Regions from separate parts of the Bacillus sp. JK106 genome, predicted to be linked through region 3. Evidence: riboswitches for the same ligand, from Rfam matches in the RefSeq annotation. Region 3 holds a riboswitch; each other region holds the start of a gene.
The links. Region 3 has a riboswitch for thiamine pyrophosphate ahead of ACWJJS_RS07730 (ECF transporter S component). Riboswitches for the same ligand answer to the same signal wherever they lie in the genome.
Positions count from the first base shown of each region.

Region 1 (8,169 bases), 250 kb from region 3:
TTCCAGCAGATGATCCCAATCATCGTTCTTCAGCAGGTCGAGCTGCGCTTCAATCAGCATTTGGAAACGTGTTCTGAAGACTTTAGACTGTTTTTTCAGCTCTTCGATTTCCATTGCGATTTTTCTTGATTTGGAAAGCGACTCATTGATGATGCGATCGGCATTTTTTTCTGCTTCACGGACGATCAGCTTCGCTTCTTTCTGCGAGTTGCGCTTTACGTCTTCTGCTGCTTCCTGGGCTACGAGAATTGATTTATTCAGCGTTTCTTCGATATTGGCAAAGTGGCCGATTTTTTCGTCCAGCTCGTTCACTTTCGCCTCAAGCTCCGTTTTTTTACGGAGTGCGATTTCGTAATCTTTTCTGACCTGCATTAAAAATTCATTTACTTCATCTTCATCATATCCGCGAAAACCTTTTGTAAACGTTTTGTTATGGATATCATTCGGCGTTAATGGCATATTGCCACCTCCATTTTTACATTTCAGTACGGTTATCTAGTTCACATTATAAAACAAATACGGCACAGATGGAGAAAAAAACTGAAAAAACGACTCATTTTTGCCGTTCAAATGTAACTTTCCATTTGTCTTTTTTCGTTTTTCCGTCAACTTTTGCCAAACTGCATCGTCCGAAGCCGCGAATCGAGAGCATGTCCCCTTCAGCAACCTGATAAGACGGATCTTCAATAGCTTTCCAATTCACCTTAACGAGCCCATTTTTCACAAGCGCCTGCGCTTTCTGCCGGGATTGCCTGCTCATTGAAGCGCAGACGGCGTCGAGACGCAATGAAGAAACCGTGTCATCCCTTATTTCGACATCTGAAGCGGGAATGTGAAGAGCGGAAAGCTCGATTTTCTCAAGCTTTACCGGCGCTTTGCCCGCCTTGGTCAGCTGAGTGCTGACAAAATCGGCGATTTCAGCGGAGACGATGAGCTGCACGGCTGCCTCTGAGAAAATCAGATCGCCGTATTTCTGCCGCTTTAAGCCGATCCCCATTAATGATCCGAGAAGAGAGCGGTGGTCAATGCTGACGAATTTTTCAGCGTATTGAACGTCAAAAGCCCGAAGCTCAAAATCATCCTGTTCAGGTTCCATATATTCAGGGTATAAAATCGCGCGTTTGCGCTCAGCTCTGTCATATCCTCCGAAAAACGCAAGACCGCAGGCGTCGCCGATAACGGCTTTTACAATCACCTGTTCCCTGGGATCTAAGAAATCAGTCAGCTTCATCCGATACTGGTCCAGGACAATCTGTTTCCATTCAAGCACCTGATCAATAAAAGGCCGCTCGTCTTGTCTGAAGTGCTGGTAAATATCGCTCATGTTCTTTCCTTTCTATGTAAAGAGGCTTGGCTGGTGCCAAGCCCGTATCAAACTGTCGCATTCAAGTATACATTGCGATCATGCGGTATAGGCCCCAAAGCCCCGTCGTGGCAAACCGAAGCACGATAATCGCTACAATCGGGGATATATCCAGCATGGCAATGGGCGGAATGATCCTTCTGAACGGCTCTAAATACGGTTCGCAAATCGCTGCGAGAAACCGTCCGACCGCCGTTTCTCTCGTACTCGGCACCCATGACATAAAGATATAGATGATCAGGGCAAACGAGTAGATGTAAATTAAATAACTCAGAACGGAAAAAATTTGATAAAGAATCATCCTGCTTTACCACCTCTGATGTTCGTCTTCATTTATAAGCTCCGAAATCGTGCCGGAAACGTCGACATTATCAGGCGTGCACAGAAAAATATCTGAACCGATTCTCTGAATGTCGCCGCCGATGGCGTAGACGGTACCGCTTAAAAAGTCGACGATTCTTTTCGCCTGATCATGCTGGATGCGCTGCAGATTGACGACAACCGCCCGCCTGTTCTTTAAATGATCGGCGATTTCCTGCGCTTCCGCATATACCCGCGGTTCACTCAACACCACTTTAGAGGATTTCTGAACACTTTGCAAGCTTACTACGTTCTGCTTGCCCTGCGGCTTCTGAGCGTAAGCAGGCTGTTTATCTTTCTGCTGTTCATGCTCTTCCTGATGATCCTGCTCTGTTTCAATGTATTCGTACTCATACTCCTCCTCATCCATTGAGAAAAAGTTTTTCAGTTTATTTTTCATGCTCATTTGTTTACACCCCCCGGTTCATTTCCGACTAATGAAGAGCCGATTCTGATAAAAGTTGCGCCCTCTTCAACAGCGATTTCATAATCATTTGACATGCCCATTGACAGTTCCCGGCACGGTGCGTTTGTCTGATTCAGTTTTTGCACCTGATCCCTCAGATCACGCAATTGCCGGAAGCAGGCTCTGATCGTTTCTGTATCGTCTGTCAGGGGAGCCATCGTCATCAGGCCCTCTACAGAAATGTTTCTAAACTCAGAAAGCTCTCTGATAAAGGGGATGACCTCCTCTGTTTTCAAACCGTGCTTAGACGGTTCAAGCGAAGTATTCACCTGCACAAAACAGCGAACCGCATGCTGCGCCCGTTTTTCAATCTCTTTTGCCAATGACAGTCTGTCTAAGGAATGAATATAAGATACACGGTCAACGACGGCCTTCACCTTTCTGGACTGAAGACTGCCGATAAAGTGCCACTCCGGGCTTCCTTTGACGACTTCCTGCTTATGGATAAGCTCGGCATCCCGGTTTTCTCCCAGACTTGTAATACCGGCATCAACGGCCTCTTGAGCCCTTTCAGCTGATACGTATTTTGTAACCGCGATGACGGTTACATCTTCGGGGCTTCGGCCCGATCTGTTACATGCTTCGTTTATTCTTTCGTTTATATGTCGTAATTGATCAGCAACACGCAAGATCTTATGCCTCCTTCATTCCGATAAAGGACATCATGCGTCCCGTTTTCCCTTTGTCGCGGCGGTGTGAAAAGAATAGTTCATGCTCTCGTTCGGTGCATAGACCGCTGACTGAAATGTTTTCTTCCGGAATGCCGCAATGTATCAGAAGAAGACGGTTGACCTCTTTTAAATCAAGCTGATACTGGCCTTTTTCCGTTTCGCATATGGCGGATTCAGCCGTAAAGGGCAGCGCCCGCACTTCATTGATGACGCGGTCGTCGACTGTATAGCTTCCCGCGCTGATGGACGGACCGATGACAGCCTGAATATCTGTTAAACGGGAGCCTTCTTCGTTTACCCAGCGTTCCGTCATGATGCGTCCGATTTGTTTGACCGTCCCCTTCCATCCGGCATGGGCAGCGCCGATAATGGATTTCACCGGGTCATAAAAATACAAGGGCACACAGTCCGCAAAACAAAGGGCCAAAAAAAGATTCGCATCTTTCGTGTAGAGCCCGTCCGTCCCGCGGAATGCGGAAGAATAGTCTCTCGCTCCTTTTCCTTTATCCCCGGCTGTCACGCGCCGGACGCGGTTTTCATGTGTCTGGTCGGCAAACACCCAGGAATCCAGATCAGTACCGCATAAGGACGCTATGACTTCACGGTTTGTCACAACATCATGAGCTTCGTCCCGGACGTGCAATCCGGTATTTAATGACTCATACGGAGGATTGCTGACACCGCCGTTTTTCGTTGTGAATCCGGCGATGACCTTTGTGTTAAGCTGATTCACACAGTTCCAGTCTTCTATCATGAGTGCCGAGGGGGTGGTAAGACTAAACGGGTGATATGTATTCATGGAGATCCAACCTTTCGACAAACATTAAAAAAGCGTAATTTCCCACTCATTTTAACACAATTTTAAGCATACGTTTAGCGGCTGATTGAAAAATGAGATAAATAAATGTGCCGGAAACATTGAGATTTCCGGCTTTTTACAAGTAAAGGGAGGATTACGCTCCCCCCTTTGGTTCATTTACACGCACTAAGATGACATCTTCCCCAATTTTAACTATATTTCGCCAAGGAATGATCATTTCCTCTTCTTTTCCGAAAAAACCGAGAACTTTTCCGCTGCCGCCTAAAATAATCGCCTGAATTTTTCCCGTTGTCACGTTAATATCAATATCCCCGATGCTTCCGAGTTTTTTTCCGTTCGACACGTTTACCACATCTTTTATTTGAAATTCAGATATGCTGATCATCCGTATCACGCCCTTTGCCCGTTCTTTTTCCTATTATATGAACGGCCGGGCTGAACCTTGTCACATCGGGCAATCTTTTTTGCGGCTGCACCAGTCGAGAATAAATCTCAGCATGATTTTCGTATAGTCCATAAGCTCATCAACGGACACTTCCTCGTTTACGGAGTGGGCGTTTTTTAAATCGCCGGGGCCGTATATGACGCTCGGAATCCCGGCCTGATAAAGCCACCCTCCGTCTGTTACGGTTTGGGAAACATCAATGACGGGCTCCTGTTTTTTGACGGCTGAGTGTGATGCAGCCAAGACAGAAACTGCCGGATGATGCGGATCGATTTCCAGCGCCGGGAACACCTCTCCTCTGTCTTCAATCATCGAAGATCCGCCCCATTTGAACACCGGCCTGTTTTCTTTGAGCCACAGATCACTGTCAGCGACACGATTAATATAGTCTTCGATTTCTGCAGCTGCTTGTTCGTGCGTTTCGTTCGGATAAAAGTGGACGGTGATCCATAACCGGCATTCATCGGCGACAAACGCTGCGTGTCTTCCGCCTTCAATGACGGCGGGGTTGATCGTATTGGTGCCGGGCGCAATGCCGGGATAGCTTTTCGTTACCGCCCAGTGACGCTCCAGCTCTCCCAAGGCAGTGATGATTTTCGCCATTTTTTCGATGGCGCTCGCTCCGAATGTGCCTCCGCCCGCATGAATCATATTGCGCCTCATGCCGTCATGAAATGTTTGTTTGCTTTTCAATTCTATCCAGCCGGTGATGACACCGCCCTGCCCCTGAATATGCAGGCTGCTCGTATCCGCGACAACCGCAAAATCCGCGTGATAGCCGCGTTTGCAGCATTCCAGCGTCCCCGCCTCGCCGACTTCTTCTCCGATTACAGACTGTACAATGAGGTCGCCCGGAAGCTTAATGCCGGCATCATGGATCAGCTTCAGAGAGAAAAGAACACACGCCCAACCCCCTTTCATATCAGCGGCGCCCCTTCCGATCAGCATGCCGTCTTTTACGAGCGGCTGAAACGGGTCAGAGTTCCAGTCTTCGCCCCCGGCTTCTGCCACATCAATGTGTCCGTTTAAAATCAGGCTTTGATGCCTGCTTGAATCTGTCCCTTTTAAAACACCGACTACATTCGGATCTTCCGGATACACATCCCACATATCGACCGAGCAGCCCGTTTCTTTTAAAAAGCCGGCCACCCACTTTTGGGCTTCTGTTGTATTTCTTGCAGGCGGAGCCGGTGTCGGAAAGGCGATCAACCTTTCAGCTATTTGTATTAAATCGCCCCGCCGTTTATCCGCCTGGTGTAACAGCATATCAATCTGATGCATTGGAAATCTCCCCTTTGGCTGTATCAAAAAACCCGTTTCATTAAAATGAAACGGGTAAAAAACGGATCTTCCTCCGCTTTTTTCACCGCTTCCCTCCGCCGGCATGATCCGGATCAGGTCCGTTAAGGGTTGAGACCAACGTCTCTCTCAGCTGCATGTCAGCAGCACCCCCAGGGTGAATTGATGTTATTTGACGGATGATGCCGCTTTTGCACGTGTTAAAAACGGGCGGCCATTGTTCCATAAGACATTGACAGGCGTATCGAAAAACGCTGTAAGCCGCTCGTCAGAAAGCATGTCCCTGATTTTCCCGGAGGCGAACACCTCGCCTTGTTTTAAAAGCAGCGCCTGATCAAATACCGGCAGAATTTCTTCAGCGTGATGGGTGACATAAAGGATGGACGGTGCATTTTCTTTTTCGGCGATCGACGTAATCGTGTCCAGCAGCTGCTCCCTTGCCATAAAATCAAGACCCGTCACGGGTTCGTCCAAAATCAGCAGTTCCGGATCAGCCATAAGCGCCCGCGCAATCAGCGCTCTTTGTCTTTCCCCTTGTGATAATGTTTCATACCGTCTGTCGGCGTAACTGATGGCGCCCAAATCCTTCAGAAGACCGATCGCTTTTTCCCTTACCTGCTCACTCGGAGTTTCGTACAGCCCGATTGAGGCGTACGCGCCGCTGAGGGCGATTTCAAAAGCGGAGTCCGCGGCATATAATTTGTGCTGAAGACCTGCCGAAACAAGGCCGATTTTCCTTCTGAGCCTGTCACCGAGCTCTGTTTTGCCGAATTGATGGCCGAGCACCTGCATCTCTCCTGAAGTGGGGAAGTAATAAGAGCATAACATATTCAGCAAAGCCGTTTTTCCGGCTCCGTTTAATCCGTACAGCACCCAATTTTCGTTTTTCTCAACGCGCCAGTTGATATCTTTCAAAATCCATTTCCCGTTTCTTTTTAATGACACACTGTCCAGCTGTAAAATCATTGCAGTTTCCCCCGTTTACTTTATTTAAATTTTCTAAAAACTTTTACACATTAGAATACATCACTTTTTTGCAAACGTAAACCATCGCATGAAAAAAGCCTTTAAACAAAGTTTAAAGGCTTTTTCCGTTATTGATGGATATTCTTATTCATTTGTTTAATGGCTGCCTTTTCAAGCCTTGAGACCTGAGCTTGGGATATCCCGATTTCTTCAGCGACTTCCATTTGGGTTTTCCCTTGGAAAAAGCGCTTTCGCAAAATCATTTTTTCCCGTTCGTTCAGTCTTCTCATGCCTTCTTTCAGAGCGAGCTCCTCAATCCATTGTGTATCCTTGTTGCGCTCATCGCTGATCTGGTCCATCACGTAGATCGGATCGCCGCCGTCATTATAAATCGGCTCAAACAGTGAAACCGGATCCTGGATGGCGTCAAGGGCAAACACAATTTCTTCATGGGGCACTTCAAGAACTTTGGCGATTTCCTCTGCTGTCGGCTCCCTGCTTGTCTCACTGATTAACCGCTCTCTTACTTGAAGCGCTTTATATGCGATATCGCGAAGCGACCTCGAGACGCGGATCGGATTGTTATCCCGCAAATATCTGCGGATTTCTCCGATGATCATCGGTACAGCGTATGTTGAAAACTTAACATTATGGCTTAGGTCAAAATTATCAATGGATTTCATTAGTCCGATGCAGCCGACCTGAAATAAGTCATCAACATACTCTCCTCTGTTGTTAAACCTCTGAATGACGCTTAAGACAAGGCGCAGGTTGCCGTTTACAAGCTTTTCCCTCGCTGAATCATCGCCCTCATCCTGCAATTGCCTAAACAGCTTTCTCATCTCTTCATTCTTGAGCACCGGTAATTTGGAGGTATCCACCCCGCAAATTTCGACTTTATTTCTTGACACGTTTTTCCCTCCCACTAGGAGCTGCTGTACAACGTTAAGTATCTCCTCGGGTGGGAAAAATATGCACCGCCATTTTACAGAAATAAACATCCGGCGGCGGCAATCCTTGCAGCAGTAAGGGCTGTCAGATGGAAAAAATTTTACACCATTTTGTTAAACTCTTTTCTCAGTCTTTTGATAATCCGCTTTTCGAGCCGGGAGATATAAGATTGTGAAATCCCCATCATGTCGGCTACATCTTTTTGTGTTTTTTCTTCTTCACCGACAAGCCCGAATCGCAGTTCCATGATCTGCTTTTCTCTATCATTTAATTGCTCAAGCGCTTTTTTCAAAAGTTTTTTATCCACATTGGCTTCAATGTCTTTTGTAATAATATCATCATCTGTGCCGAGCACATCCGAAAGCAGCAGTTCGTTTCCGTCCCAATCAATGTTCAGCGGTTCATCAAAGGACACCTCTGAACGGATTTTATTGTTTCGGCGCAAGTACATTAAAATTTCGTTTTCAATACATCGCGATGCGTAGGTGGCGAGTTTGATTTTCTTTTCCGGATTAAACGTGTTTACCGCTTTGATCAAACCGATGGTGCCGATGCTGATTAAGTCCTCGATATTGATGCCGGTGTTTTCGAATTTGCGGGCAATGTAAACGACAAGACGTAAGTTTCTCTCAATCAGGATGGCCCGCGCCGCCTGATCCCCGCTCGGCAGCTTTAATAAGAGCACCTGCTCCTCTTCTTTAGACAAAGGCGGCGGCAGCGCCTCGCTTCCTCCTATGTAATACACTTCATCGCTTTTCAGTCCGAGTTTCATCAGCCATTTATACCACAAATATGTCAGACGCAGCTTAAGTTTTTTCATCTTCCTCC
Region 1 covers NZ_JBSJQC010000002.1:659,805-667,973, reverse strand. The annotation lists gene divIVA (septum site-determining protein DivIVA) at 1-459, opposite strand, end outside; gene ACWJJS_RS08805 (YlmH family RNA-binding protein) at 554-1,324, opposite strand; gene ACWJJS_RS08800 (YggT family protein) at 1,386-1,664, opposite strand; gene sepF (cell division protein SepF) at 1,671-2,129, opposite strand; gene ACWJJS_RS08790 (YggS family pyridoxal phosphate-dependent enzyme) at 2,126-2,818, opposite strand; gene pgeF (peptidoglycan editing factor PgeF) at 2,823-3,659, opposite strand; gene ACWJJS_RS08780 (YlmC/YmxH family sporulation protein) at 3,814-4,065, opposite strand; gene ACWJJS_RS08775 (acetylornithine deacetylase) at 4,126-5,406, opposite strand; TPP riboswitch at 5,480-5,588, opposite strand; gene ACWJJS_RS08770 (ABC transporter ATP-binding protein) at 5,593-6,390, opposite strand; gene sigG (RNA polymerase sporulation sigma factor SigG) at 6,519-7,301, opposite strand; gene sigE (RNA polymerase sporulation sigma factor SigE) at 7,442-8,161, opposite strand.
Region 1: another riboswitch for thiamine pyrophosphate. It lies ahead of ACWJJS_RS08775 (acetylornithine deacetylase); the one in region 3 lies ahead of ACWJJS_RS07730 (ECF transporter S component).

Region 2 (8,169 bases), 140 kb from region 3:
ATCAAACCGAGAAACGACGTCGACTTTCAAGTCACAATTGATCATTTAACCTTGCTGCATAAGGATGTCAAGTCCATTCTATGCCGTGTGGCAAATGAAAAAGTCAGATTTGCAAGATTCCGCCCTTTTCCGTTTTGGAAAAGGGTGCAGGATTCCTTTATCGGAAAAGGCGAATAGAAAGAGGAAACGGATTGGACAACTTTTTTATCCAAAAGAACATGACTGCCCGGGAAGCCGGCATGACGGTAAAAGAATATACGGCGCAGCTCGGCATTTCAAAGCGGCTTCTCGCTGACATTAAATTCGGCGGGGGAGACCTGCTTGTGAACGGAGAGCATGTAACCGTCCGCACCGTGTTAGCGGAGGGAGACGTGCTTAAGATTGAATTTCCGAAGGAGCATGTGAGTGAAACGCTTTTGCCTGAGCCGGTTCCGCTTGATATTCTTTATGAAGATGACCATGTGCTTGTGGTCAATAAACAGCCGTATGTCTCCTCAATTCCATCAAGAGAACACCCGTCGGAAAGCATCGCTAACGGAGTGATCAGCCACTACCGAAAAAGCGGCGTGCCATCAACGGTTCATCTTGTCACCCGCCTTGACAGGGATACATCGGGGGCGATGCTCATCGCCAAACATCGGCTTTCCCATTCTCTTTTGTCGGCAGCGCAGAAAAAGGGGCTTGTCAGCAGGCGGTATCTCGCTGTCGTACACGGGATCATGCTGCAGAAGGAAGGAACGGTGGACGCGCCCATCGGAAGAAAACACGACAGTATTATTGAGCGGATGGTAACGCCGGATGGACAACGAGCGGTGACGCATTTTCAAACGGAAAAAGCGGGACATGCGTTTACGCTTGCAGCCCTGCGGCTGGAAACGGGGCGGACGCATCAAATCCGGGTGCACATGAGCTACCTCGGCCATCCGTTAGTCGGTGATACACTGTACGGCGGAAAAAATGAGGGAATTGCCCGGCAGGCTCTTCACAGTGAGCGGCTTTCATTCGTACACCCCATGACCGGAGAAACGCTCGTTTTTCACGCCCCGGTGCCTGACGATATGAAAACATTAATTGAACACATGTAAAGCCCGAACCGTTTATCGGTTTCGGGCTTTTTTCATGCCTGCCTGCCGTGATCCTCGCGAAATCGTGAAGCATCATAGGGCATTGAGCTTTCCACAGAGACGGTTTCATGCTCCGGAAAACGAAAGCCTGTCAGCTGATTGCCGAAGACGCACCCTGTATCAATGTTGATCGTACGGTTGACGATCCGGGGGCGTTTTACCGGGGTATGGCCGTACACAACCCACGCTTTACCTTCATAGTCGGCAGCCCAGTCTCTTCTGACGGGTCTGCCGTCGGGATGCGTTTCACCCGTAATATCGCCGTACAGAACAAATTCTTTTACCTTACGCGAGTATTTACCGATATCGTCAGCTTTTATGCCGGCGTGAGCGACAACGAGATCGCCATTATGTAAAATATCATAAAGCGGCGCTGACTCATATAATCGGATAAATTGTCCGGAGACTTCCGTTCTGTCGGCGGGAGACAGCTCTTTCAGTTCGGCTGCCGTCGTTTCCAGTCCGTGCATCACTTTTACGGGGTTTCCTTTTAAGTAACGATACAGTTTGTTGCAATGATTTCCCGGGACATAACGGACGGCTCCTTTTTCATATGCTTTTGCCACAAAACGCATCACTTCTACGGATTTTGGGCCTCTGTCCGTTAAATCCCCCGCAAAGACAAGCGTTCTGCCTTCAGAATGGACGGGCGTTCCGTCTTTCACTTCATATCCGAGCTTTTGCATTAAGGCGATCATTTCGTCATAACATCCGTGTATATCGCTGATGATGTCGTAAGCCATTCGTGTCAGCCTCCTTATTAACGGTTTTTTATTTATTATGGGGCTAATTCCTATACCTAATTACGCTGTTTTTGCACAAATTAAAAAAGAATTAAAGAAATAAAGCCTTATCACTTTTTTTTCGCGTTCAGCCTTGTTAGAATATGCGTTATGTTTTTAAAAAAAAGTAAGGTTTCGCCCGCTTAAAGCGGGCTTTTATAACCCTTGTTTTAAGGAGGTATTTACAAATGGAACACACATCAGTCGCATCTTTAGTCGTCGTTTTGATCGTCGCTTTTTTGACGCCGCTCCTTTTACATCGGTTTAAGCTCAGCATCCCCGTCGTCGTCGCGGAGATCATCATGGGGCTTATTATCGGAAAAAGCGGCCTGAATCTTGTCGTTCAGGGAGACACGTGGCTGGAGACGCTGTCTGTTCTCGGCTTTATCTTTTTAATGTTTTTAAGCGGCTTGGAAATTGATTTTTCTTCATTTGAGAAAGGGAAGAAAAAACAATTCCTTCCGAACGGCAAGGAAGCGCCCAACACGTTTTCTGCCGCACTGATTATCTTTTTCGGCATCTTTATTTTATCATTGCTGCTGTCCTATGCCTTTGTATTAGCCGGTTTTATACAAAACGCATTTTTAATGACGCTTATTATTTCGACGATATCACTCGGTGTGGTGGTCCCGACTTTAAAAGAAGAACGGATCATGAACTCCAATATCGGCCAGATTATCCTGCTTGTCGCCGTTATCGCGGACTTGGCTACAATGATTCTGCTCGCTTTCTTCTCTTCTCTTTACGGAGAAGACAGCGGAAATATGTGGCTTCTGTTGATTCTCTTTGCCGCGGGGGTCGTGCTGTATTTCTTCGGCAGGATCTTTAAACATCGTTCATTTGTGCAGTCGATGTCTAAAGGCACTGTGCAGATCGGCACGAGAGCCATTTTCACACTGATTATCGTGCTTGTCGCTTTATCGGAATCTCTCGGGGCGGAAAATATTCTCGGCGCGTTTTTGGCAGGCGTTCTGGTATCGCTTCTGTCTCCGAATAAAGAAATGGTGGAACAGCTGGATTCCTTCGGCTACGGGTTTTTAATTCCGATCTTTTTCGTCATGGTCGGGGTGAAATTGGACATTTGGACGCTTTTCCAAGATCCGAAAACATTAACGATGATTCCGCTTCTTCTGCTTGCGCTGTTTATCAGCAAAATGTTCCCGGTGTTTTATTTAAAGAAATGGTACGACAAAAGAACCGTGTTTGCTTCGGGCTTTTTGCTGACGTCCACGCTGTCGCTTGTTATCGCGGCGGCTACGATCGGAGAAAGGCTCCACATTATCAGCGCCAATATGTCCGGCGCGCTGACTTTAGTTGCGGTTATTGCCAGCATCATCACGCCGATCGGCTTTAAGAAATTATTCAAACGGCAAAGCGCGCCGCAGGAAAAAAAGCGCATTACATTTATCGGCGCCAATCAAATGACGCTCCCGGTTACGCTGGAATTGCCAGAGGAGGAATATGAAGTACGGGTCGTCCATGTGTATCAGGAAAATGCCGGGGAAACGCTTGCGGAATCCGTTTTTTCAGTTGACACGATTTCTGATTACGAGCCCGGCACGCTTGAGTCGCACGGTATTTTTAAAACGGATATTCTTGTCGTGGCGACGGGAAATGAAGATGTGAACGCTGAAATCGCCTTACTAGCGAAAGAGAAAGGGACTGAGCGTATCATCGCAAGCGTCGGCTCGGTTGAGCATGAAACAAAACTGAAAGAAGAGGGCATCAGTATTTTTTCTATCCTTATGTCTACAAAAACGCTGCTGCGCGCGTTAATTGAGGCGCCGGGCGTGATGAGCCTCCTGACGAATGAGGAGTCTTCGTTATATCAGATCAATCTGGAAAACCCGGCGTATAACGGCATCATTCTGCGGGAATTTCCGCTGATGGGCGATGTGATTTTCGTCCGGATTTTCAGAGGTGTGGACAGCATCGTTCCGCACGGAGACACGCGGCTGAAAACAGGAGACCGTCTCATCGTCACGGGCTCGCGCAACTACGTGTCGGAACTGAGAAAAATCCTTGAAGCTTGACCAAATTGCAATTCGTGATAATATAGAAGGCATAACAAATAAATCATTAATCGTATGACCACTAGGGGTGTCCTTCATAAGGGCTGAGATAAAAGTGAGACTTTTAGACCCTCATAACTTGAACAGGTTCAGACCTGCGTAGGGAAGTGGAGCGGTATTTTTTTGGGGTTCCTTTTATCCATTTAAATTCCAAACCACTTTTCCGATGCGGGAAAGTGGTTTTTTTATTTTATCAGGGGGGAAGACATGATGACATTTTCTGAAGAATGCAGACAGGCGGCTGCCGAATGGTGGGACGGAAGTTTTGTTCATCCGTTTGTAACGGGAATCGGTGACGGAAGCCTGCCGATTGACCGTTTCAGCTATTACGTGCTGCAAGATTCCTACTATTTGACGCATTTTGCAAAAGTTCAGGCGTTCGGCGCCGCATATGCCGAAGACTTGTTTACGACGGGCAGGATGGCGGGCCACGCTCAAGGGACATATGAAGCGGAAATGGCGCTGCACCGCGAGTTTACGGAGCTTTTAGGAATTACGGAAGAAGAGCGTGCGGCATTTAAACCGGCACCGACCGCCTATTCTTATACGTCTCATATGTACAGATCGGTGATGAGCGGCAATTTTGGAGAAATATTAGCTGCGCTTCTGCCCTGTTATTGGCTTTATTATGAAGTCGGCGAACACTTAAAAGAGTGCAAACCGGAGCATCCGATTTATGAAAAATGGGTCGGTACATACGGCGGAGACTGGTTCAGACAGCAGGTCGAAGAACAGATCAGCCGTTTTGATGAGATTGCTGAAAACAGCACAGAGGAAATCCGTGCAAAAATGAAAGAGAATTTTGTGATTTCAAGCTATTATGAATATCAATTTTGGGGAATGGCTTATCAAAAAGAAGGCTGGTCCGAGAAGGACGGAAAAGAGGTGGAATCCTTTGGAGCTGCACGCGGTAACTGATAATCGCAAACCCGTTGCCGAGCTGGCCGAGGATATTCTATCGATTCAGCGCGAAGTGAGCTTTATCCATATCCGTGAGCGGGATAAAACAGCGGGAGAGATCATGCAGCTTTTGTCCCTTTTGAAAAAGGGCGGTGCGGATAAGGACAAATTGATCATCAATGACAGGGCGGATATCGCGCTTTTTGCCAACATACACCGTGTTCAGCTTCCGTCCCGCAGCTTTTCCGTAAAACAGGTGCGAAGCAGATTTCCCCATCTTCATATCGGACGTTCGGTTCATTCGCTGGAAGAAGCCATCCAAGCTGAAAAGGAAGATGCGGATTATGTGGTGTTCGGCCATATATTTGAAACCGAATGTAAACAAGGACTTGAAGCAAGAGGCATCAGCCTGCTTTCAGAGATCAAACGCACGCTTTCCATCCCCGTTATCGCAATCGGCGGAATGACACTGCAGACGATCGGACACACAAAGCAGGCGAAGCCGGACGGAATTGCCGTCATGTCAGGCATTTTCTCAGCTGAAAATCCTGAGGAGGCGGCAAAACGGTATGCACGCGCGGTAAGGGAGGCCGATTATGAAGAAACACTATGATACGGCGGTGATCGGCGGCGGAATTATCGGGTGCGCCATTTCTTATGAGCTGGCGAAGACGCAGCAGAACGTTGTCTTGTTTGAAGGCGGAGAAGTCGGCCGAAAAACGACAAGCGCTGCCGCGGGAATGCTGGGCGCTCATGCGGAATGTGAAAAACGGGATGCGTTTTTTGATTTTGCCATGCACAGTCAAAGGCTGTATGAAGCGGCGGGGCAAGAGCTTGAGGAAGTTTGCGGCATTGACATCAGGCGCCATAACGGCGGAATGCTTAAACTGGCGTATACCGAAGAAGATATCGCCCGTTTACGGAAGATGGATGATCTGCCTTCCGTCACTTGGCTTTCAGCGGAAGATGCCCTTGAAAAAGAGCCTTACGCTTCAAAAGACATTCTCGGCGCCAGTTTTATAAAAGACGATGTCCATGTCGAACCGTACTATGTTTGCAAAGCGTATGCAAAAGGGGCGCGGCGCTATGGCGCTCACATATATGAGCATACACAAGCCACCTCCGTAAAACGGGTGAACGGAGAATACTGCATCACAACGTCCGGCGGGGATGTTTATGCTGACAAAGTCGCAGTTGCAAGCGGTGTATGGAGCGGCCGGTTTTTCAGCCAGCTCGGCTTGGGACAGCCTTTTTTTCCTGTGAAAGGAGAATGCCTTTCCGTGTGGAATGACGATACCCCGCTGACCAAAACCCTTTACCATGATCATTGTTATGTCGTCCCGAGAAAAAGCGGCCGGCTTGTCATCGGCGCCACGATGAAACAGGGTGACTGGAGCGATACGCCTGACATCGGAGGAATTGAGGCCGTCATTGCAAAAGCGAAAACCATGCTTCCCGCCATCGAACATATGAAAATAGACCGGTTTTGGGCGGGGCTCAGGCCGGGAACAAGAGACGGCAAGCCGTTTATCGGGCAACACCCTGAAGACAGCGGCATCATCTTCGCCGCCGGCCATTTTCGGAACGGCATCCTGTTGGCGCCGGCAACGGCTGAAATGGTGCGGGATATGATCATGGAAAGACAGATTAAACAGGAATGGGAAGAAGCGTTTCGAATCGATCGCAAGGAGGCTGTTCATATATGATCCTTCAGCTGAACGGAAAACAAATTGATTGGAATCGAAAAGAGGGGACGGTTCAGGATTTGCTTGAATTGTACCAGCTTGACCAAAGAATCGTAGTTGTGGAGAGAAATAAAGAAATCATTGAAAAAAAGAATTATGAAAATACAAGTTTGTGTGACCGCGATGTCATAGAAATTGTCCATTTTGTAGGAGGCGGATGAGGATGTTAACAATAGGCGGAAAACAGTTTCGGTCAAGATTGCTGTTAGGAACGGGAAAATATCCGAGTTTTGAGATTCAGAAAGAGGCGGTGGCCGTCTCGGAATCAGATATTTTAACCTTTGCGGTGCGGCGGATGAACATCTTTGAAGAGTCTCAGCCTAACTTTCTCGAACAGCTTGATTTGTCTAAATACACGCTTCTGCCGAATACGGCCGGCGCCGCAACGGCTGAAGAGGCGGTCCGAATCGCAAGGCTTGCCAAAGCTTCAGGGCTTTGTGACATGATAAAAGTAGAAGTCATCGGATGCAGCCGGTCACTTTTGCCTGATCCGGTTGAAACGCTGAAAGCATCAGAACAGCTGCTCGAAGAGGGATTTATCGTGCTTCCGTATACGTCGGATGATGTCGTGCTCGCAAGACGTCTTGAGGAGCTCGGGGTGCATGCCATTATGCCGGGCGCTTCGCCGATCGGTTCCGGTCAGGGAATTTTAAATCCGCTGAATCTTTCTTTTATCATTGAACAGGCGAAGGTGCCGGTCATTGTCGATGCCGGCGTCGGATCTTCAAAAGACGCCGCCTACGCGATGGAGCTCGGGGCTGACGGCGTGCTGTTAAATACCGCTGTGTCAGGCGCAGATGATCCGGTCAAAATGGCCAGGGCGATGAAGCTTGCCGTAGAAGCGGGCCGTCTTTCTTATGAAGCCGGGAGAATTCCGGTGAAAGATTACGGAACTGCAAGCAGTCCGCGAGACGGTCTTCCGGTATGACGGACAGATATTCCAGACAGGAGCTGTTTCAGCCGATCGGTCCCACCGGCCAAGAGAAGCTCCGGTCGTCTCATGCCGTGATTATCGGCGCGGGTGCGCTTGGGACGGCAAGTGCGGAGATGCTTGTCAGAGCAGGGGTCGGGAAGGTAACGATCGCTGACAGAGATTATGTGGAGTGGAGTAATCTCCAGCGCCAGCAGCTTTATACCGAAGACGATGTCAGACAGGAAATGCCGAAAGCCGCGGCGGCTGAAAAACGGCTTCGGTCTATAAATAGCGATGTAGAGGTCGAGGGATTTGTCATGGATGTCACTGCGGAAAATGCACCCGGATTGATTCGTGACGCCTCCCTCATCGTGGATGCCGCCGACAACTTTGAAACGAGACTGATTGTGAACGATGCGGCTGTGCAGAAAGGGATTCCCTTTCTGTACGGCGCCTGTGTCGGCAGCTACGGGCTCTCTTTTACCGTCATTCCCGGTGTCACGCCGTGCCTTCACTGTCTGCTTGAGACATTGCCTTTAGGCGGTATGACATGCGATACGGCGGGAATCATCAGCCCGGCTGTATTGCAGACGGCCGTTTTTCAGGCAGCAGATGCGCTGAAGCTGTTAACGG
Region 2 covers NZ_JBSJQC010000002.1:267,227-275,395, forward strand. The annotation lists gene ACWJJS_RS06885 (NAD kinase) at 1-177, shown strand, start outside; gene ACWJJS_RS06890 (RluA family pseudouridine synthase) at 192-1,085, shown strand; gene prpE (bis(5'-nucleosyl)-tetraphosphatase PrpE) at 1,118-1,867, opposite strand; gene ACWJJS_RS06900 (monovalent cation:proton antiporter family protein) at 2,095-3,939, shown strand; TPP riboswitch at 3,993-4,101, shown strand; gene tenA (thiaminase II) at 4,189-4,896, shown strand; gene tenI (thiazole tautomerase TenI) at 4,874-5,491, shown strand; gene thiO (glycine oxidase ThiO) at 5,475-6,584, shown strand; gene thiS (sulfur carrier protein ThiS) at 6,581-6,784, shown strand; gene thiG (thiazole synthase) at 6,781-7,551, shown strand; gene thiF (thiazole biosynthesis adenylyltransferase ThiF) at 7,548-8,169, shown strand, end outside.
Region 2: another riboswitch for thiamine pyrophosphate. It lies ahead of tenA (thiaminase II); the one in region 3 lies ahead of ACWJJS_RS07730 (ECF transporter S component).

Region 3 (6,664 bases):
CAGTTCCTCTGTACGCTCGTCTCCGTCGCCTTCGTTTCCTGCCGCGCAAACGACCAGAACACCGCTGTTTACCGCATTTGTGACGGCTTCTTTCAATTCAGGCACATCGTTCGGCCCGCCGAGTGACATGGAAATAATGTCCGCCTTTTGTTCAACGGCGTAGTTGATGCCGTTAATGATCCATTCGTATTTGCCGCTGCCGTTTTGACCGCCGAGAACTTTAACGATTAAAAGGCTTGCTTCCGGCGCGACACCCGAAATTCCGCCGTTTGAATCATTGGCGGCAATCGTTCCGGAAACGTGTGTCCCGTGTCCGTTGTAATCGGAAATCACGTCTTCTTTGCCTCCGTCATCATCGGTGAAGTTTTTCCCGCCGACAATCCGGTCTTTCAAATCAGGATGATTGATGTCGCAGCCTGTGTCAAGCACCGCGATTTTAATATCCTTGCCTTTAAACCCTTTTGCCCACAACTCTGGCGCCTTAATCACTTTAATCCCCTCAGGAAGCTCGTTCACATCCATGATCTGTTCATCCGTGACATAAGGAATCAAATGCATTTCACCATTCATAAAAAAGCCCTCCTTTTTTATGCTTGCGAGTGGATACAAGGGTGTTGCTACTATTTTATGGCAGAGCATGCCGGCCGGAAAGAGTCATTTGAAGCATTTTCATAAAAAAGGCGTAATCTATCGTACTAAAAAATTTCAAATAAATGGATAGTTTAACAGCTTTCATTTTCATTCATGACCCGCTGACGCTATAATTGGAAATGGGAAAGGAGAAGAGATATGAAGATAAGTGAAGCATTATACAGCTATTTTTCAGAACAAGTGGATCAAATTGCGAAAGAGTGGATCGAAACGATGGAAGATTCGGATCCTAATTCGATTTATTCTTTGACAAATCCCGTCATCACAGAAGAACTGACGGAGCAGGATAAAGAATTTTACCGGCATATTAATAAAATGTATATCATGCCGGAAAAAGAATTTTTAGAAGAGTTCGAGCGGTGGGTGATTGAGCTTGCGAAAGACCAGAAGCATCTGGATACTCCCGTCCAGTATGTGGTCCGTGAATTCATGAGAAACCGGAGACTATACATCAGTTATTATGATGCGTTTGCCGATAAACATGAATCTTCGTTTGCTCAGGGAGAAAGGAAGAAATGGGAGAATTTAATTGCACAAGTATTTGATTTTACGATTTACACGTTTGTCGATCATGCTGAGCATAACTCAAAAATGCAGCTGAATGCGCAAAGAGAAATGATTTTGGAGTTAAGCTCGCCGGTTATCACGCTGAGCAAACGGACGGCGCTGCTGCCGCTTGTCGGCGATATTGACACGGAGCGCGCCAAATTCATTCTTGAGAATACGCTGAGCACATGTGCAAAACGGCTGATTGAACATCTGTTAATTGACCTGTCGGGTGTAGTGGTTGTCGATACGATGGTGGCGCATCAGATTTTTAAATTAATTGAGGCGCTGAAATTGATCGGCGTCACGTCCACTTTATCCGGAATCAGGCCGGAAATCGCTCAAACCGCCGTACAGCTCGGCATTAATTTCTCAGATATTACGGTCAAGTCCAATCTCGCTCAGGCTCTCAATTATCATCAATAACATACATAACAAAACAGGCTGCCGAATCACTCCGGCGGCCTGTTTTTATACAAACAACAATGAAATGAGCCAGCTTGCGCCGAATAACAGAAGCACGAGCAGGAAAAAGCACCAGTCGGCGCGGCGCACAGTAACAGTTCTGTAAAACGTGCGGTTTCGGCTCCCCGTAAAGCCTTTAGATTCCATCGCGATCGCCGTGCGTTCCGCCTTTCTGATTGCGCCTGCCAATAGCGGAATGGTGAAGCGCCTGAAGGCGGAGAGCTTTTCTTTCAGCCCGGAATCAGACGCCGCACCCCTGATTCTGTGCGCCTGCCGGATGATCAGGATTTCATCTTTCAGAAGAGGGAGAAACCGGAATCCCGCGATAACGCCGTATGCAAGCTTGGGCGGCAGCTTACACTGCTGAATCAGACTGAGCATGAACAGAATCGGATCGGTTGTAAAAAGAAACATCATCGACAAAGCAGAAAAACATAAAATACGAAACGCGATAGAAATCCCGAGCGCCGCATTATCACTGTTGACGGCAATCGGCCCGAGCTTAAACAGCAGATTGCTTCCGGTTGTCGGGACGTTTCCGAATACGGCGGCAGTCCATAAAGAACCGAAGGCCAGAATGACAAACGGAATCGTGAACAGCAGCCATTTTTTCAGCGGCACACGCCCCGCTGAGAGGACGCCTCCCGCAATGATGATATAAAACAAAGCAGGGGTGTACGGATTATAAATAAACGACAGCATAATGACGCATAACAATACAGCCGCCGCCTTTATTGACGGGTTAACAGCCTCCAGCCGCAAGTTCATTTCTCCGCCTCCTGTCGTGTTTCATCCATTCATACCGCAGCGGCAAAGCCAAATGTGCCTGCTCGGCGATCCCGATGTTATCAGAAAACAAAGCGTCGGGAGTTCCCCGGAATACCAGTTTCGTGCCGCAGAGCACAAGGATCGTGTCGGCATAATCCGAGACGAGTTCCATATCGTGTGTCACCATCAAAACAGCCGTTCCTTCCTTTTGAATCTCACGGAGCATTTGCATACACTCCCGCGCCGTTTTGGCATCCTGTCCGAAAGTCGGTTCATCAAGCATCAAAACGTTCACATTGTGCATAAGCATCGTCGCGACGCTGAGCCGGCGTTTTTGTCCTTGGCTTAAAGAAAACGGATGCTGTGAGGCATGGCGTCTCAGGCCGAATCGGGTTAACAGCTGAAGAGCTTTCTCCTTTGCGGCTCTGTTGCTTTCAAAACCGAACATCAGCTCTTGAATGACGGAATCTGTGACAAACTGGTGTTCAGGATTCTGGAAAACATATCCGATCTGCCGCCGCAGCTCTTTTTCAGAATAGGAATCAATCGGTCTGCCGCCTATTTTGATGTCTCCGCCCAGCGGACGGATGAGCTTGGCCGCGGCAGAAAGGAGCGTGGATTTTCCTGTTCCGTTAGGGCCGGCAATCGCGGTGATTGAACCTTTTTTTACGGAAAAGCTCACATCCTGAAAAATGACGTCTGCTCCTCTTGAGAATGACAGCCCGTGAACGCTCAGCGCGTCTTCTGCCGAAAGCGCAACGGGCCTGGGTTCAGGCAGAGATGGTACAGGTTCGTGAAACAGATTTTCTTTACACAATGTAAAAGGAATGCTGACGTGCTCCTGCAATGAGATCACACGCGGAATCGGAATGCCGAGCTGCATCAGCTCTTCAATCTTGGTTTCAAAGATAACATCCGTCTCTCCGTCCATCACCTTCTGACCCGTTTCGTCAAGCACAATCGTCCTGTCCATCCACGGCGCCCAGTGATCAAGCTGATGTTCGATAACGAGAAGGCCGAAGCCTTTTTTTGCTTGAAGATCTTTGATCAGCCGCACTAATTCACGTGCGGAATATGGATCAAGCTGTGCCGTCGGTTCGTCCAAAATAATGAGTTCCGGTTCCATCGCAATAATACAGGCAAGCGCCACTTTTTGTTTTGAACCGCCTGACAGCGAAGCGATCGCTCGCGTTTTCAGATGAGTGATCTCTAATTTTTCTAAAACGTCATCGATAATCGCGTCCATATCTTCTTTTGTATATTGCAAATTTTCCAGACCGAAGGCGATTTCATCTTCAACCGATAGCATGCAAAACTGCTGGTCCGGATCTTGAAACACGACGCCGATGGATCTGGCGGCGGGTTCTGTCAGATGTGAAAGAGGTGTTCCGTATAAAGAAACGGTTCCTGATTGAACCCCATCGCATGCTTCCGGGTACAGACCGTTTAAACAGAGAGCGAGCGAGCTTTTGCCGCATCCGCTCGGCCCGAGCAATAAAGCCCGCTCTCCTTTGCGGAGCTGAAAGGACACGTTTTGAAAAATCGGCTTTTCATCCTGATCATAAGAAAAGGTAAGACAGCTGGCCGATAGAAGGGGTTCAGATGCCTGCATCTTGGTTCACCTGTTTCTTTTTCTTCTTGAATTGTTTTCCGAGCGCCATGCCGTTCAGCACTCCTGTGTAAGCCAGCGCATCACTGATTGCTTTGCCGAGAAGGCCGGCAAGAAGCGCACCTGAGACCAGACGGATGAGAAGCATGACGGCTAATAAACCCGGATTCAAAACAGAGTATCCGGAAACGAACAAGTCATAAATGAAGCTTGTCACAGAAGACCCCATACCGGATAAAAGAAGCACGGGCAGGGTATACACCCGCCAGCGTGTCGCTAAAAAGACCGCTTCCGCACCGATTCCCTGTGCGATCCCGATCAGAATCACCATCGGTCCTGACGGATTTCCGAGTAAGCACTCCACAAACGCGGCGATGATTTCAGAAACGAGAGCCGCTCCCGGTTTTTGAATAATGTACGCGGCAATCACAGAGACGATAAACCAGATACCGTAAATCGGTTCATAACTCATCCGGCCGAAAAATCCTGCCGCTATATTGCTTGCATGAGTTGATACTAAATAAATGACAGCAAATACAACACTGATGACGGACATGACGACAATTTCTCTCATTTTCCAATTTTTCATTGTGATCTCCTGCTTTCTTATCGGATAGTTGTTTGTATGAAGAGTTGATTTTACGAAAGACGATTGATCGTAAGTTTCATATTGCGGTGTCCTCCCCCGTTTTTTAATGAAAAATAAAAAACTGCATATCCGAGGGAATATGCAGCAGCAGAACGAAAACGCATGGGGAAAAACCCTGCGCTCCGGTCAATCTGCACTTCCCCACGCTGGTATTATCCAGATCGGGTTATAAGGGATCAAAACACGCCTGCCGCATGTTTTATCTCAGCCGATAACAGCACCCCTAGTGCGTTTCCTATACAGTTTTTTATGATGACATCATCATAGTTGATCATGTCTGATTTGTAAACAGCCTTTCTCCGAACAGAGTTTGGAATCGGACCGGAGGATCATTCATAAAGATAAGAAGACCCCTTTTGATCAAAAGGAAACGGAGGACATCTATGTTTGTTCATACAGTGCAGTCTGGCGACTCGTTATTTTCCATCAGCAGAAAGTACGGATATCCTGTTGACAGCATCAGAAGCGTCAACGGGCTTGAGGAAACGAATATCGTGCCGGGACAGGCGCTTTTAATCCCCATTAATGAATATACGGTTCAGCCGAATGATACGTATGCCGTTATCGCAGGTAAGGCTTATGTGCCGCAGATGAAGCTGATGCAGGCAAACCCGGATATTCCGCCGAACCGGCTGCGGACGGGTATGAAAGTGAAGATCCCTGATATCTCTAACTATCTTGCGGGAACCCTGCAATTTTATGTCATTCGGACGCCTGAAGCGGATAGAGAGCTCATTAATGATTTTGCGCCGTATTCTTCGGCGATTTCTTTGTTTGAATATCATTTCGGCCCGAACGGAGATATCATGAACGATTTAAACGACAGAACCGCAATAGAAACCACATGGCAGAACAGAGTGCGCCCGCTTGCCGTCATTACGAATCTGACAGAAGGGGGATTCAGTCCGGAATTAGCCCATCAAGTGCTGCAAAATCCGGCGGCAAGAACGAATCTCGTCAACAATATCGTCTCCTTAACCGTAAGAAAGGGATACGGCGGTGTAAATATCGATTTTGAACGGGTCAGAGAAGCTGACAGGGATCTCTTCACAGGATTTCTCCGGCAGTTAAAAACCCGGCTTTCAGAGCATCAGCTCGCGTTAACGATATCGGTTCCGGCGAAAACAAGTGATGCAGTGCCGTGGCTGAGGGGATATGATTACGGCGGAATCGGAGCCGTCGTCGATTATATGTTCATTATGGCGTACGACTGGCACCACGCCGGCAGTGAGCCGGGACCCGTGGCGCCTTTAACAGAGGTCAGGCAAACGATCAATTTTGCCATCAGCAGGGTGCCGAGAAGAAAAGTGATTCTCGGTGTTCCGCTGTACGGGTATGATTGGGTGATTCCGTACCGTCCGGGAACGATCGGATCCGCCATCTCCAATCAGCGCGCCATGGAAACGGCGATGAAGCATCAATCAATGATCCGTTATTCCCAGCAGGAGCGTTCCCCTTACTTCCGGTATACTGATGAAAATGGAAGAACGCATGAAGTGTGGTTTGAGGATGTACGGAGCATGAGTGAAAAAATGGTTCTCGTTCGGGAGTTCGGACTGCAGGCGATCGGCGCGTGGCAATTAACGCTCGGTTTCAAACCGGGCCCGTGGCTGCTTAGGAACTTTTTCACGATCCGAAAAATATAGCTGCATGTCCCGCCCCGCAAGTGATTTTTTCTTTCCTATGATAACGGAGCTTCTTTTGGACAATCTAAAATTGAAAAGGAGGTCTGTCATATGAAGAAAAGGGAAGAGCAGTATATCAACGAGGCTGAGTATGTACCGCACCCGACGAAAGAAGGGGAATACGCGCTCATGCTGCATGAATCCTATCATTTCCTTTCAGAAGAGGATGAAAGCGATTTGCCGGAATAAGGGTTTTATGCCTTTATTCCGTTTATTTTATAGGCATGTGCTGAAATCACAAATTTAAGGTTGACACATTCCTTTTTTTTCTGTAATCTCAGTGTGTCAATT
Region 3 covers NZ_JBSJQC010000002.1:410,643-417,306, forward strand. The annotation lists gene ACWJJS_RS07710 (S8 family peptidase) at 1-570, opposite strand, end outside; gene ACWJJS_RS07715 (STAS domain-containing protein) at 790-1,623, shown strand; gene ACWJJS_RS07720 (energy-coupling factor transporter transmembrane component T family protein) at 1,669-2,430, opposite strand; gene ACWJJS_RS07725 (ABC transporter ATP-binding protein) at 2,405-4,042, opposite strand; gene ACWJJS_RS07730 (ECF transporter S component) at 4,029-4,628, opposite strand; TPP riboswitch at 4,810-4,923, opposite strand; gene ACWJJS_RS07735 (glycoside hydrolase family 18 protein) at 5,072-6,334, shown strand; gene ACWJJS_RS07740 (transcriptional regulator SplA domain-containing protein) at 6,425-6,562, shown strand.

Region 4 (8,169 bases), 410 kb from region 3:
GATCGAGGACTTAACCAATTTGAATGTATGCTTTCTGTTATCTAGTTTTGAGAGAATTTTTTAAAAAAACTCTTGCTTTTTCTGAAATACATAGTATAATAATACATGTCACTAAAACGTCTGGTGATGATGGCGAAGAGGTCACACCCGTTCCCATGCCGAACACGGAAGTTAAGCTCTTCAGCGCCGATGGTAGTCGGGGGTTTCCCCCTGTGAGAGTAGGACATCGCCAGGCAGACTTCATTCCGCAGTAGCTCAGTGGTAGAGCTATCGGCTGTTAACCGATCGGTCGTAGGTTCGAATCCTACCTGCGGAGCCATTTATGGAGAGCTGTCCGAGTGGCCGAAGGAGCACGATTGGAAATCGTGTAGGCGGTAACCCCGTCTCAAGGGTTCGAATCCCTTGCTCTCCGCCACTAATTATCAATACATAACAAACGAAAAAATACCAGGGCCCGTTGGTCAAGCGGTTAAGACACCGCCCTTTCACGGCGGTAACACGGGTTCGAATCCCGTACGGGTCACTTATATGATGGAGGATTAGCTCAGCTGGGAGAGCATCTGCCTTACAAGCAGAGGGTCGGCGGTTCGAGCCCGTCATCCTCCACCATTATCATCGCGGGGTGGAGCAGTTCGGTAGCTCGTCGGGCTCATAACCCGAAGGTCGCAGGTTCAAATCCTGCCCCCGCAACCAAAAAAATGGTCCGGTAGTTCAGTTGGTTAGAATGCCTGCCTGTCACGCAGGAGGTCGCGGGTTCGAGTCCCGTCCGGACCGCCATTTATAAAAAGGCTCGGTAGCTCAGTTGGTAGAGCAACGGACTGAAAATCCGTGTGTCGGCGGTTCGATTCCGTCCCGAGCCACCATTTGCCGGTCTAGCTCAATTGGTAGAGCAACTGACTTGTAATCAGTAGGTTGGGGGTTCAAGTCCTCTGGCCGGCACTCTAAATGATGGAGGGGTAGCGAAGTGGCTAAACGCGGCGGACTGTAAATCCGCTCCCTCAGGGTTCGGCAGTTCGAATCTGCCCCCCTCCACCATTTTATAAATAGGGGCATAGTTTAACGGTAGAACAGAGGTCTCCAAAACCTCCGGTGTGGGTTCGATTCCTACTGCCCCTGCCACTATATTATTTATTCATCTTCAGATTATGGCGGTTGTGGCGAAGTGGTTAACGCACCAGATTGTGGCTCTGGCACTCGTGGGTTCGATTCCCATCAATCGCCCCATATTATCATTGGGCTATAGCCAAGCGGTAAGGCAACGGACTTTGACTCCGTCATGCGTTGGTTCGAATCCAGCTAGCCCAGTTGCATTTTTTAAAAAACAACAGCATAAGATGTAATAAGTTCTTTTTACATGTTGCGGAAGTAGTTCAGTGGTAGAACATCACCTTGCCAAGGTGGGGGTCGCGGGTTCGAATCCCGTCTTCCGCTCCAAATTACGGCGGCATAGCCAAGTGGTAAGGCAGAGGTCTGCAAAACCTTTATCCCCGGTTCGAATCCGGGTGTCGCCTTTCTATTGCCGGGGTGGTGGAATTGGCAGACACACAGGACTTAAAATCCTGCGGTAGGTGACTACCGTGCCGGTTCAAGTCCGGCCCTCGGCACCAATTTAACTTTGGACGCACCATGTTAAATTGGTCATCAATTTTCACATTATAAAACATATATGAGAGTGATTTGCATATTGCAGGTCACTTTTTTTATATAATAAAAGCGTGAAGACTATCAATATAAGTTTCTTGCTTGTATCGTATATACTGCATTACCATTTGAAAAAACTTTACTAAAACCATTGACACCTTATAAAATGCATGTTATATTTATATACGTCGGTTGAACACGACGCATTACATGCCGGTGTGGCGGAATTGGCAGACGCGCACGACTCAAAATCGTGTTCCTTCTGGAGTGCCGGTTCGACCCCGGCCACCGGTATACAAAGGCTTCTACATATTGTAGAAGCCTTTTTTTTGTATGAAAATATCCTCCAAGGCTTGTGAAAACATGATACCTGCAGCAGGAGGAGCTGGATTCGGCGCACCGTGCTTATATTAAGGAAACACCGATTCGGCCGTGGAGTTTAATCTTTCCGATCGGCTGCTTTTGCTATTAACACTGTTTCTCAGCTGGTGGGGCGGCCATTCAAAAGCGATATGCTTGAGGTCATGTTAATCGCATTATTGGCAGCGGTTATTGCAGCATTAGCTCTTTTTATGTTTCAGCGCTTTCCTGCAGGCGAGCTTGTTACCCATTTTATTAAGGGCGGAAACGAATTGGTCAACGTTATTATTATGTTATCGCTGATTTGAGCCGTAACAGCAGTAGCTGAAAATCTGGGATTCTCGAAATATGTTACTTCTCATTTAACATCATGGATCCCTCATATGTTTATTGCGCCGTCTCTTTTTATACTGGGGGCTGTTATATCCTATTTTATCGGGTCATCCTGGGGGACTTGGGACGCTGGCGGTTCAGTTACATACCAGCTTATTATTAGCGATCGGGGCCGTGTTTGCGAGCGGAACATTTGGTTTGCTTCTCCCCTCAGTGATAATACGGTGTTGGGGATCAATGTTGTGAAGTATGCCCGTTCGAAGCTTGTTCCGGCGATTATCGCCGCGGGGATCTCCGTTATGTTATACGGTGCGTATTTCAGATAATAAATACTTTTTGAAGGCGTTATCCGAAATTGGGATAACGCCTTTTTAATGAGCTGTTATACTTGAGAAAAAAGAGGTGATGACATTGAAGCAGATTATTACAATGGGCGGCGGGGGGTTTTCAATGGAGCCGGATCATCTTGTGCTGGATCAGTATATTTTAGAGCAGTCGGCGCGGTCAAAGCCGAAAGTTTGTTTTTTGCCGACGGCAAGCGGAGATTCGGAGAATTATATCAGCAGGTTTTATCAGGCCTTTCAAAAGCTGTGGTGTGAGCCGGATCACTTGTCGCTGTTTAAACCGCCGGGTTCTGATCTCAGATCCTTTCTCATGAAGAAAGATATTATATATGTCGGCGGCGGAAATACGCGCAATATGCTTGTCTTATGGAAAGAGTGGGGGCTTGACCTTATTCTTCGTGAAGCTTGGGAAAACAGCATCATCTTGGCGGGTCTCAGCGCCGGAGCGATTTGCTGGTATGAAGAAGGAGTGACGGATTCAGCGGGGGATTTGCGAGAGTTAAGAGCTTTAGGATTTTTGCCGGGCAGCTTTTGTCCGCACTATGACGGAGAAGCGGAGCGCCGGCCGGTGTATCACCGCCTGATTTCCGAAAAGAAACTCAGGGCGGGCTATGCCGCTGATGACGGCGCTGCGCTTCATTATAAAGACGGTCAGCTGTTCCGGGCTGTCTCTTCCCGGGAAACCGCAAAGGGTTATCGGGTTTTTAATACCGAAGAAGGCGTTCGGGAAACAGAGCTTATGACCGTCCCGTTATCTGAATTTTGATAATATGCTTTTTTTTGTACACAACTTATGTTACGATGAGAGCGAAATCAATAGTTACTGGGGGTGCCCGTCTGAGCGGGCTGAGAGAGAAGCGGCGGCTTCTTAACCCTTTGGACCTGATCTGGTTCGTACCAGCGTGGGGAAGTAAAGGTTTTATTATTGTTGATGAAAACAATAATAGTTTCTTTCTGACTGCAAAACCGGGTTCTTCTTTGAACCCGGTTTTTTTGTGCTGGTGCTGAGCTTGGTTCTGTTATTCAAATGATAAAGGAGAGATTTGTATGCAAAATCAATCAGTACAGCAAGCGAACATTTCCATTATGTCGAGCTTTTCCGGCAGTAAAAAGGTTTATGCAGAAGGTTCTTCGCCCGACATACGAGTGCCGATGCGGGAAATCAGCCTTAGTCCGACAACGGGGGCGTTCGGGGAAGAGGAGAATGCGCCGGTCCGTGTTTATGATACGAGCGGATCGTATACAGACCCGGATGTACAGATTGATATTCATGAAGGTCTGGGGGCGCTCCGCACAAAGTGGATTACCGGGCGTGGAGATGTAGAAGAATATAACGGCCGGACCGTGAGACCTGAAGACAACGGCTATAAAAAAGAGGGCCGTGCCGCCGAATACCCCGGCCTGCAGCGGAAACCGCTTCGGGCCAAGCCGGGGAAAAATGTAACACAATTGCATTATGCGAGAAAAGGCATCATTACGCCGGAAATGGAGTTTATCGCAATTCGCGAGCATGTGTCTCCCGAATTTGTCAGAGACGAGGTAGCCAGCGGCCGGGCGATTATTCCTTCTAACGTCAACCACCCGGAAAGCGAGCCGATGATTATCGGCCGGAATTTTCATGTGAAAATTAATGCCAATATCGGCAACTCGGCTGTTACATCTTCTATCGAAGAAGAAGTCGAAAAAATGACGTGGGCGATTCGCTGGGGCGCCGATACGATGATGGACTTATCCACGGGAAAAGACATTCATACGACGCGTGAATGGATTATCCGCAACTGCCCCGTGCCTGTGGGGACGGTGCCGATTTATCAGGCGCTTGAAAAAGTTAATGGCATTGCCGAGGATTTAACGTGGGACATTTATCGTGACACATTGATTGAGCAGGCGGAGCAGGGCGTGGATTATTTCACCATCCATGCCGGCGTATTGCTTCGTTACGTCCCGTTAACGGCCAAACGCACGACGGGAATCGTATCCCGCGGCGGGGCGATTATGGCGCAATGGTGCCTGGCTCATCATCAGGAAAGCTTTCTGTACACGCATTTTGAAGAAATTTGTGAAATCATGAAGACCTATGATATCGCTTTTTCACTTGGTGACGGGCTTCGTCCGGGTTCGATTGCGGATGCCAATGATGAAGCGCAGTTTGCGGAATTGGAGACTCTCGGAGAATTGACGGAGATTGCGTGGAAGCACGATGTGCAAGTGATGATCGAAGGACCGGGTCATGTGCCGATGCATAAAATTAAGGAAAACATGGACAAGCAGCTGGAAATTTGTAAAGAGGCGCCTTTTTACACGCTCGGCCCATTAACGACGGATATCGCTCCGGGCTATGACCACATTACTTCAGCGATCGGCGCGGCGATGATCGGCTGGTACGGGACGGCGATGCTTTGCTATGTCACGCCGAAGGAGCATTTGGGGCTGCCGAATCGTGATGATGTAAGAGAAGGCGTCATTACGTACAAAATCGCGGCACATGCCGCAGACCTTGCTAAAGGGCATCCGGGTGCACAGATCCGTGACGATGCTCTGTCTAAGGCGCGGTTTGAATTCCGTTGGCGTGATCAATTTCATTTGTCACTTGATCCTGAAAGAGCAATGGAATATCATGATGAAACACTGCCGGCTGAAGGCGCAAAAACGGCTCACTTCTGTTCGATGTGCGGCCCGAAGTTCTGCAGCATGAGAATTTCTCAGGATATTCGTGATTATGCGAAGGAAAACGGACTTACTGAAGACGAGGCCGTCAATGAAGGGCTGAAAGAAAAAGCAAAAGAGTTTGCAGAGAAGGGAAGCCGCTTATATCAATAAAAGAAAAGATGAAGATGGAGTGTGTCCATCTTCATCTTTTTTAGAAAAACGGTGAACGGCGAAGCGGCGGAATGCTCTGCTCGAAGCGGAATATATTTTCCGGATCATATTTCGTTTTGATTTGACGGAGGCGGTGAACATTTTCTCCGTAATACGTTTGCAGCCAGTTTCTGATTTCTCTATCAGGCCAATTCACATAATCTCCCATCGTTTCTCTTGATAGGGACGTTCTCAGTCCTTCGATCCAGCGGACATTTTGTCTTTCTTCTTCAGCAGATGTCCAAGTTGTAATATATTCTTGGGCAATGATTGCGTTGCGATAGTAGAATGCCGTTTGGTCCGGAGCGATCCGTCCGGCCGCCCCGCCGAGAGATTGCTGCCAGACACTGGCGTTTTCGTTCGGAGCGTGCTCTAAATAGCGCTTTAAAGTGGATATTGCGCGTGTTGATAATGGTTTTTCAATAAAGGATCCTGACCGCTTCATCTTTTGCGGCTGATTGCCTCCCGGGCTGTTAAAAAAGGCTGCCGCTTTAATAAATGGCACTGTCTTGACCATGCCGCTTGTCGGTTTTCCCGCTTTCATTAACGGAGCCAGCAGTTCTTTCAGCTCCTCTTTTGTCCCGGTAAATTGACCGAGCGCTTCTATGCGGTTGACTTCCTTAGGCCAAAACTGAATTGATGAGGTAAGCCGGTTGTCTGTAAATGGAGCCCAGCGCTGCCACGTGTTAAATACTTCCTCAAAATCATTCCAGCCCCAAGTGACAGAAAAAACAGACACGCACGAGATCGGCACGGCTTTAAACATCATGGATGTGACAATGCCGAAGTTGCCTCCCCCTCCGCCCTGAGATGCCCAAAATAGATCAGAGTGCTTTGAGCGGTTGACCGTGATCAAGTCAGCACCCGCTTTTTCGTCCGCTATGATCATTTCGAGCTGGAGGAGACGATCGCAAGTCAGTCCGGCAGTCCTTGTTAAATATCCGATTCCTCCCCCGAGCGTCAGCCCCGTGATTCCCACATTCGCAATGGTTCCCGCAGGAAGGGTCAAGCCGTACCGCCAGAGTGTCCGGTAGACTTCCCCCAATTCGGCTCCCGCTTCAATCGAGACCAGCCGCTTATCCTCATTTACTCTTATTTTCTTCATTTCACTGAGATCAATGACTAGTCCGTCATTTAGCAGAGAAAAATTTTCGTAGCTGTGTCTTCCGCCTCTGATACGGAAAGGCACATTGTTCTCACGCGCCCATCTCACCGCATTGAGGGCGTCATGTTTGTTTTGACAAAACACAATGATGTCTGGATATCTTTGCAGGCTTAAATTGATATTGGTTCTTGCAGCATTATAGTCCGGGTCATCTTTTTTGACGATGCGACCGGTCAATGTTGTCTTTTCCACATTCTCACTCACTTTCACTTGTAATCTGCTATGTTTTCTAGCATATGCGGAAAAATGAGAGAGTGTATGAGGAAAACCCCCGGAAGGACACGATATTTTAAATTATAGTTGACAGGTAGGGATTGTATGAATTAACATAATCATTACATATTTCCAAACGATGGCTGATCGGATCACCGAAGGCTCTTATCTATTAAACAGATAAGGGCCTTTTTTGCGTGAAAGTCATTAAATGAAAAGCGGAGGGATGAAAAGTGGCGTTAAAAAAGGTATCACATGTGCGCAAAAAGAGCAAAAAACGGAAAAAGTACAGAAAACACACATTGAATTTCGAACTGCTTGTAGAGAAAAACAAACGGGAGATTATGAGAAATGAGGAACAGATGGAGCAGATTTATATAAAGATAGATGAAAAGCATGCGGGGGTTCGATAAAGATGAAGGGAAAATGGAGGATAAAAACAACGGTACTCGCGCTGTCGGTATCCATCATGTTATCAGGGTGCGCGTTAGGGAGTTCCGGGGAAGAACCGTCATCTGCGGCTGATAAAAAGGAAGAAACACGTATCGCCCATGTCAAGACAAAGGAATTTAAAGCTTCTCATCCGGCGGCGATTCCCGCTAAATCGAAAGCCAGAACTGACACTTTTGTTGCTGGGATTTCCGCGCCGGGCGGCGTGTTTCTGCCGTACTTCTACGAAAACGGCTGGGATGGAAATGCGACAGATCCTATTTTTGAACCGTTAGTCAAACTGGATAAAACGGGGAAGCCTGCTCCGGCTCTTGCGGAAAGCTGGAAAATTTCCAAAGATCAGCTAACATACACGTTCCGTTTAAGAAAAAATCTCGTTTTCAGCGACGGTTCACCGTTGACCGCAAAGGATGCCGCATTCACTTTAACACTGCTGCATGATCCTGCATACGCGGGCTATGAAGATATCACCACGGCTTATATTAAAGGCGGTAAGGCTTACAAAGAAGGAAAGGCAAAGACGATAGAGGGCATTCGCGTCCTTGATGACAGAACCATTCAAATTACGACTGAGAAAGTCAGTGCGAAGTCGCTGCTTCTTTTGGGCGGGCAGGTGCTGTCAGAAGCTTACTACGGGAAGAAATATCAATTCGGCAAACTGGACTATTTAAAAGAGCTTTATGCCAAACCGCTCGGAGCGGGACCTTACCAATTTACAGAATACCTTCCGGGACAGGAAATACGCTATCAGGCTAATGAACACTATTATGCCGGAAAACCGAAAACGGAAAAGCTGATTTATAA
Region 4 covers NZ_JBSJQC010000002.1:2,586-10,754, forward strand. The annotation lists partial or broken rRNA gene ACWJJS_RS05435 (23S ribosomal RNA) at 1-18, shown strand, start outside; rRNA gene rrf (5S ribosomal RNA) at 120-235, shown strand; tRNA gene ACWJJS_RS05445 (tRNA-Asn) at 245-319, shown strand; tRNA gene ACWJJS_RS05450 (tRNA-Ser) at 325-415, shown strand; tRNA gene ACWJJS_RS05455 (tRNA-Glu) at 452-523, shown strand; tRNA gene ACWJJS_RS05460 (tRNA-Val) at 534-609, shown strand; tRNA gene ACWJJS_RS05465 (tRNA-Met) at 617-693, shown strand; tRNA gene ACWJJS_RS05470 (tRNA-Asp) at 701-777, shown strand; tRNA gene ACWJJS_RS05475 (tRNA-Phe) at 788-863, shown strand; tRNA gene ACWJJS_RS05480 (tRNA-Thr) at 867-939, shown strand; tRNA gene ACWJJS_RS05485 (tRNA-Tyr) at 951-1,035, shown strand; tRNA gene ACWJJS_RS05490 (tRNA-Trp) at 1,046-1,119, shown strand; tRNA gene ACWJJS_RS05495 (tRNA-His) at 1,149-1,224, shown strand; tRNA gene ACWJJS_RS05500 (tRNA-Gln) at 1,234-1,305, shown strand; tRNA gene ACWJJS_RS05505 (tRNA-Gly) at 1,360-1,434, shown strand; tRNA gene ACWJJS_RS05510 (tRNA-Cys) at 1,441-1,511, shown strand; tRNA gene ACWJJS_RS05515 (tRNA-Leu) at 1,519-1,607, shown strand; tRNA gene ACWJJS_RS05520 (tRNA-Leu) at 1,854-1,935, shown strand; gene ACWJJS_RS05525 (hypothetical protein) at 2,376-2,660, shown strand; gene ACWJJS_RS05530 (Type 1 glutamine amidotransferase-like domain-containing protein) at 2,746-3,444, shown strand; TPP riboswitch at 3,494-3,604, shown strand; gene thiC (phosphomethylpyrimidine synthase ThiC) at 3,726-5,498, shown strand; gene ACWJJS_RS05540 (FAD-binding oxidoreductase) at 5,539-6,894, opposite strand; gene ACWJJS_RS05545 (FbpB family small basic protein) at 7,149-7,328, shown strand; gene ACWJJS_RS05550 (ABC transporter substrate-binding protein) at 7,331-8,169, shown strand, end outside.
Region 4: another riboswitch for thiamine pyrophosphate. It lies ahead of thiC (phosphomethylpyrimidine synthase ThiC); the one in region 3 lies ahead of ACWJJS_RS07730 (ECF transporter S component).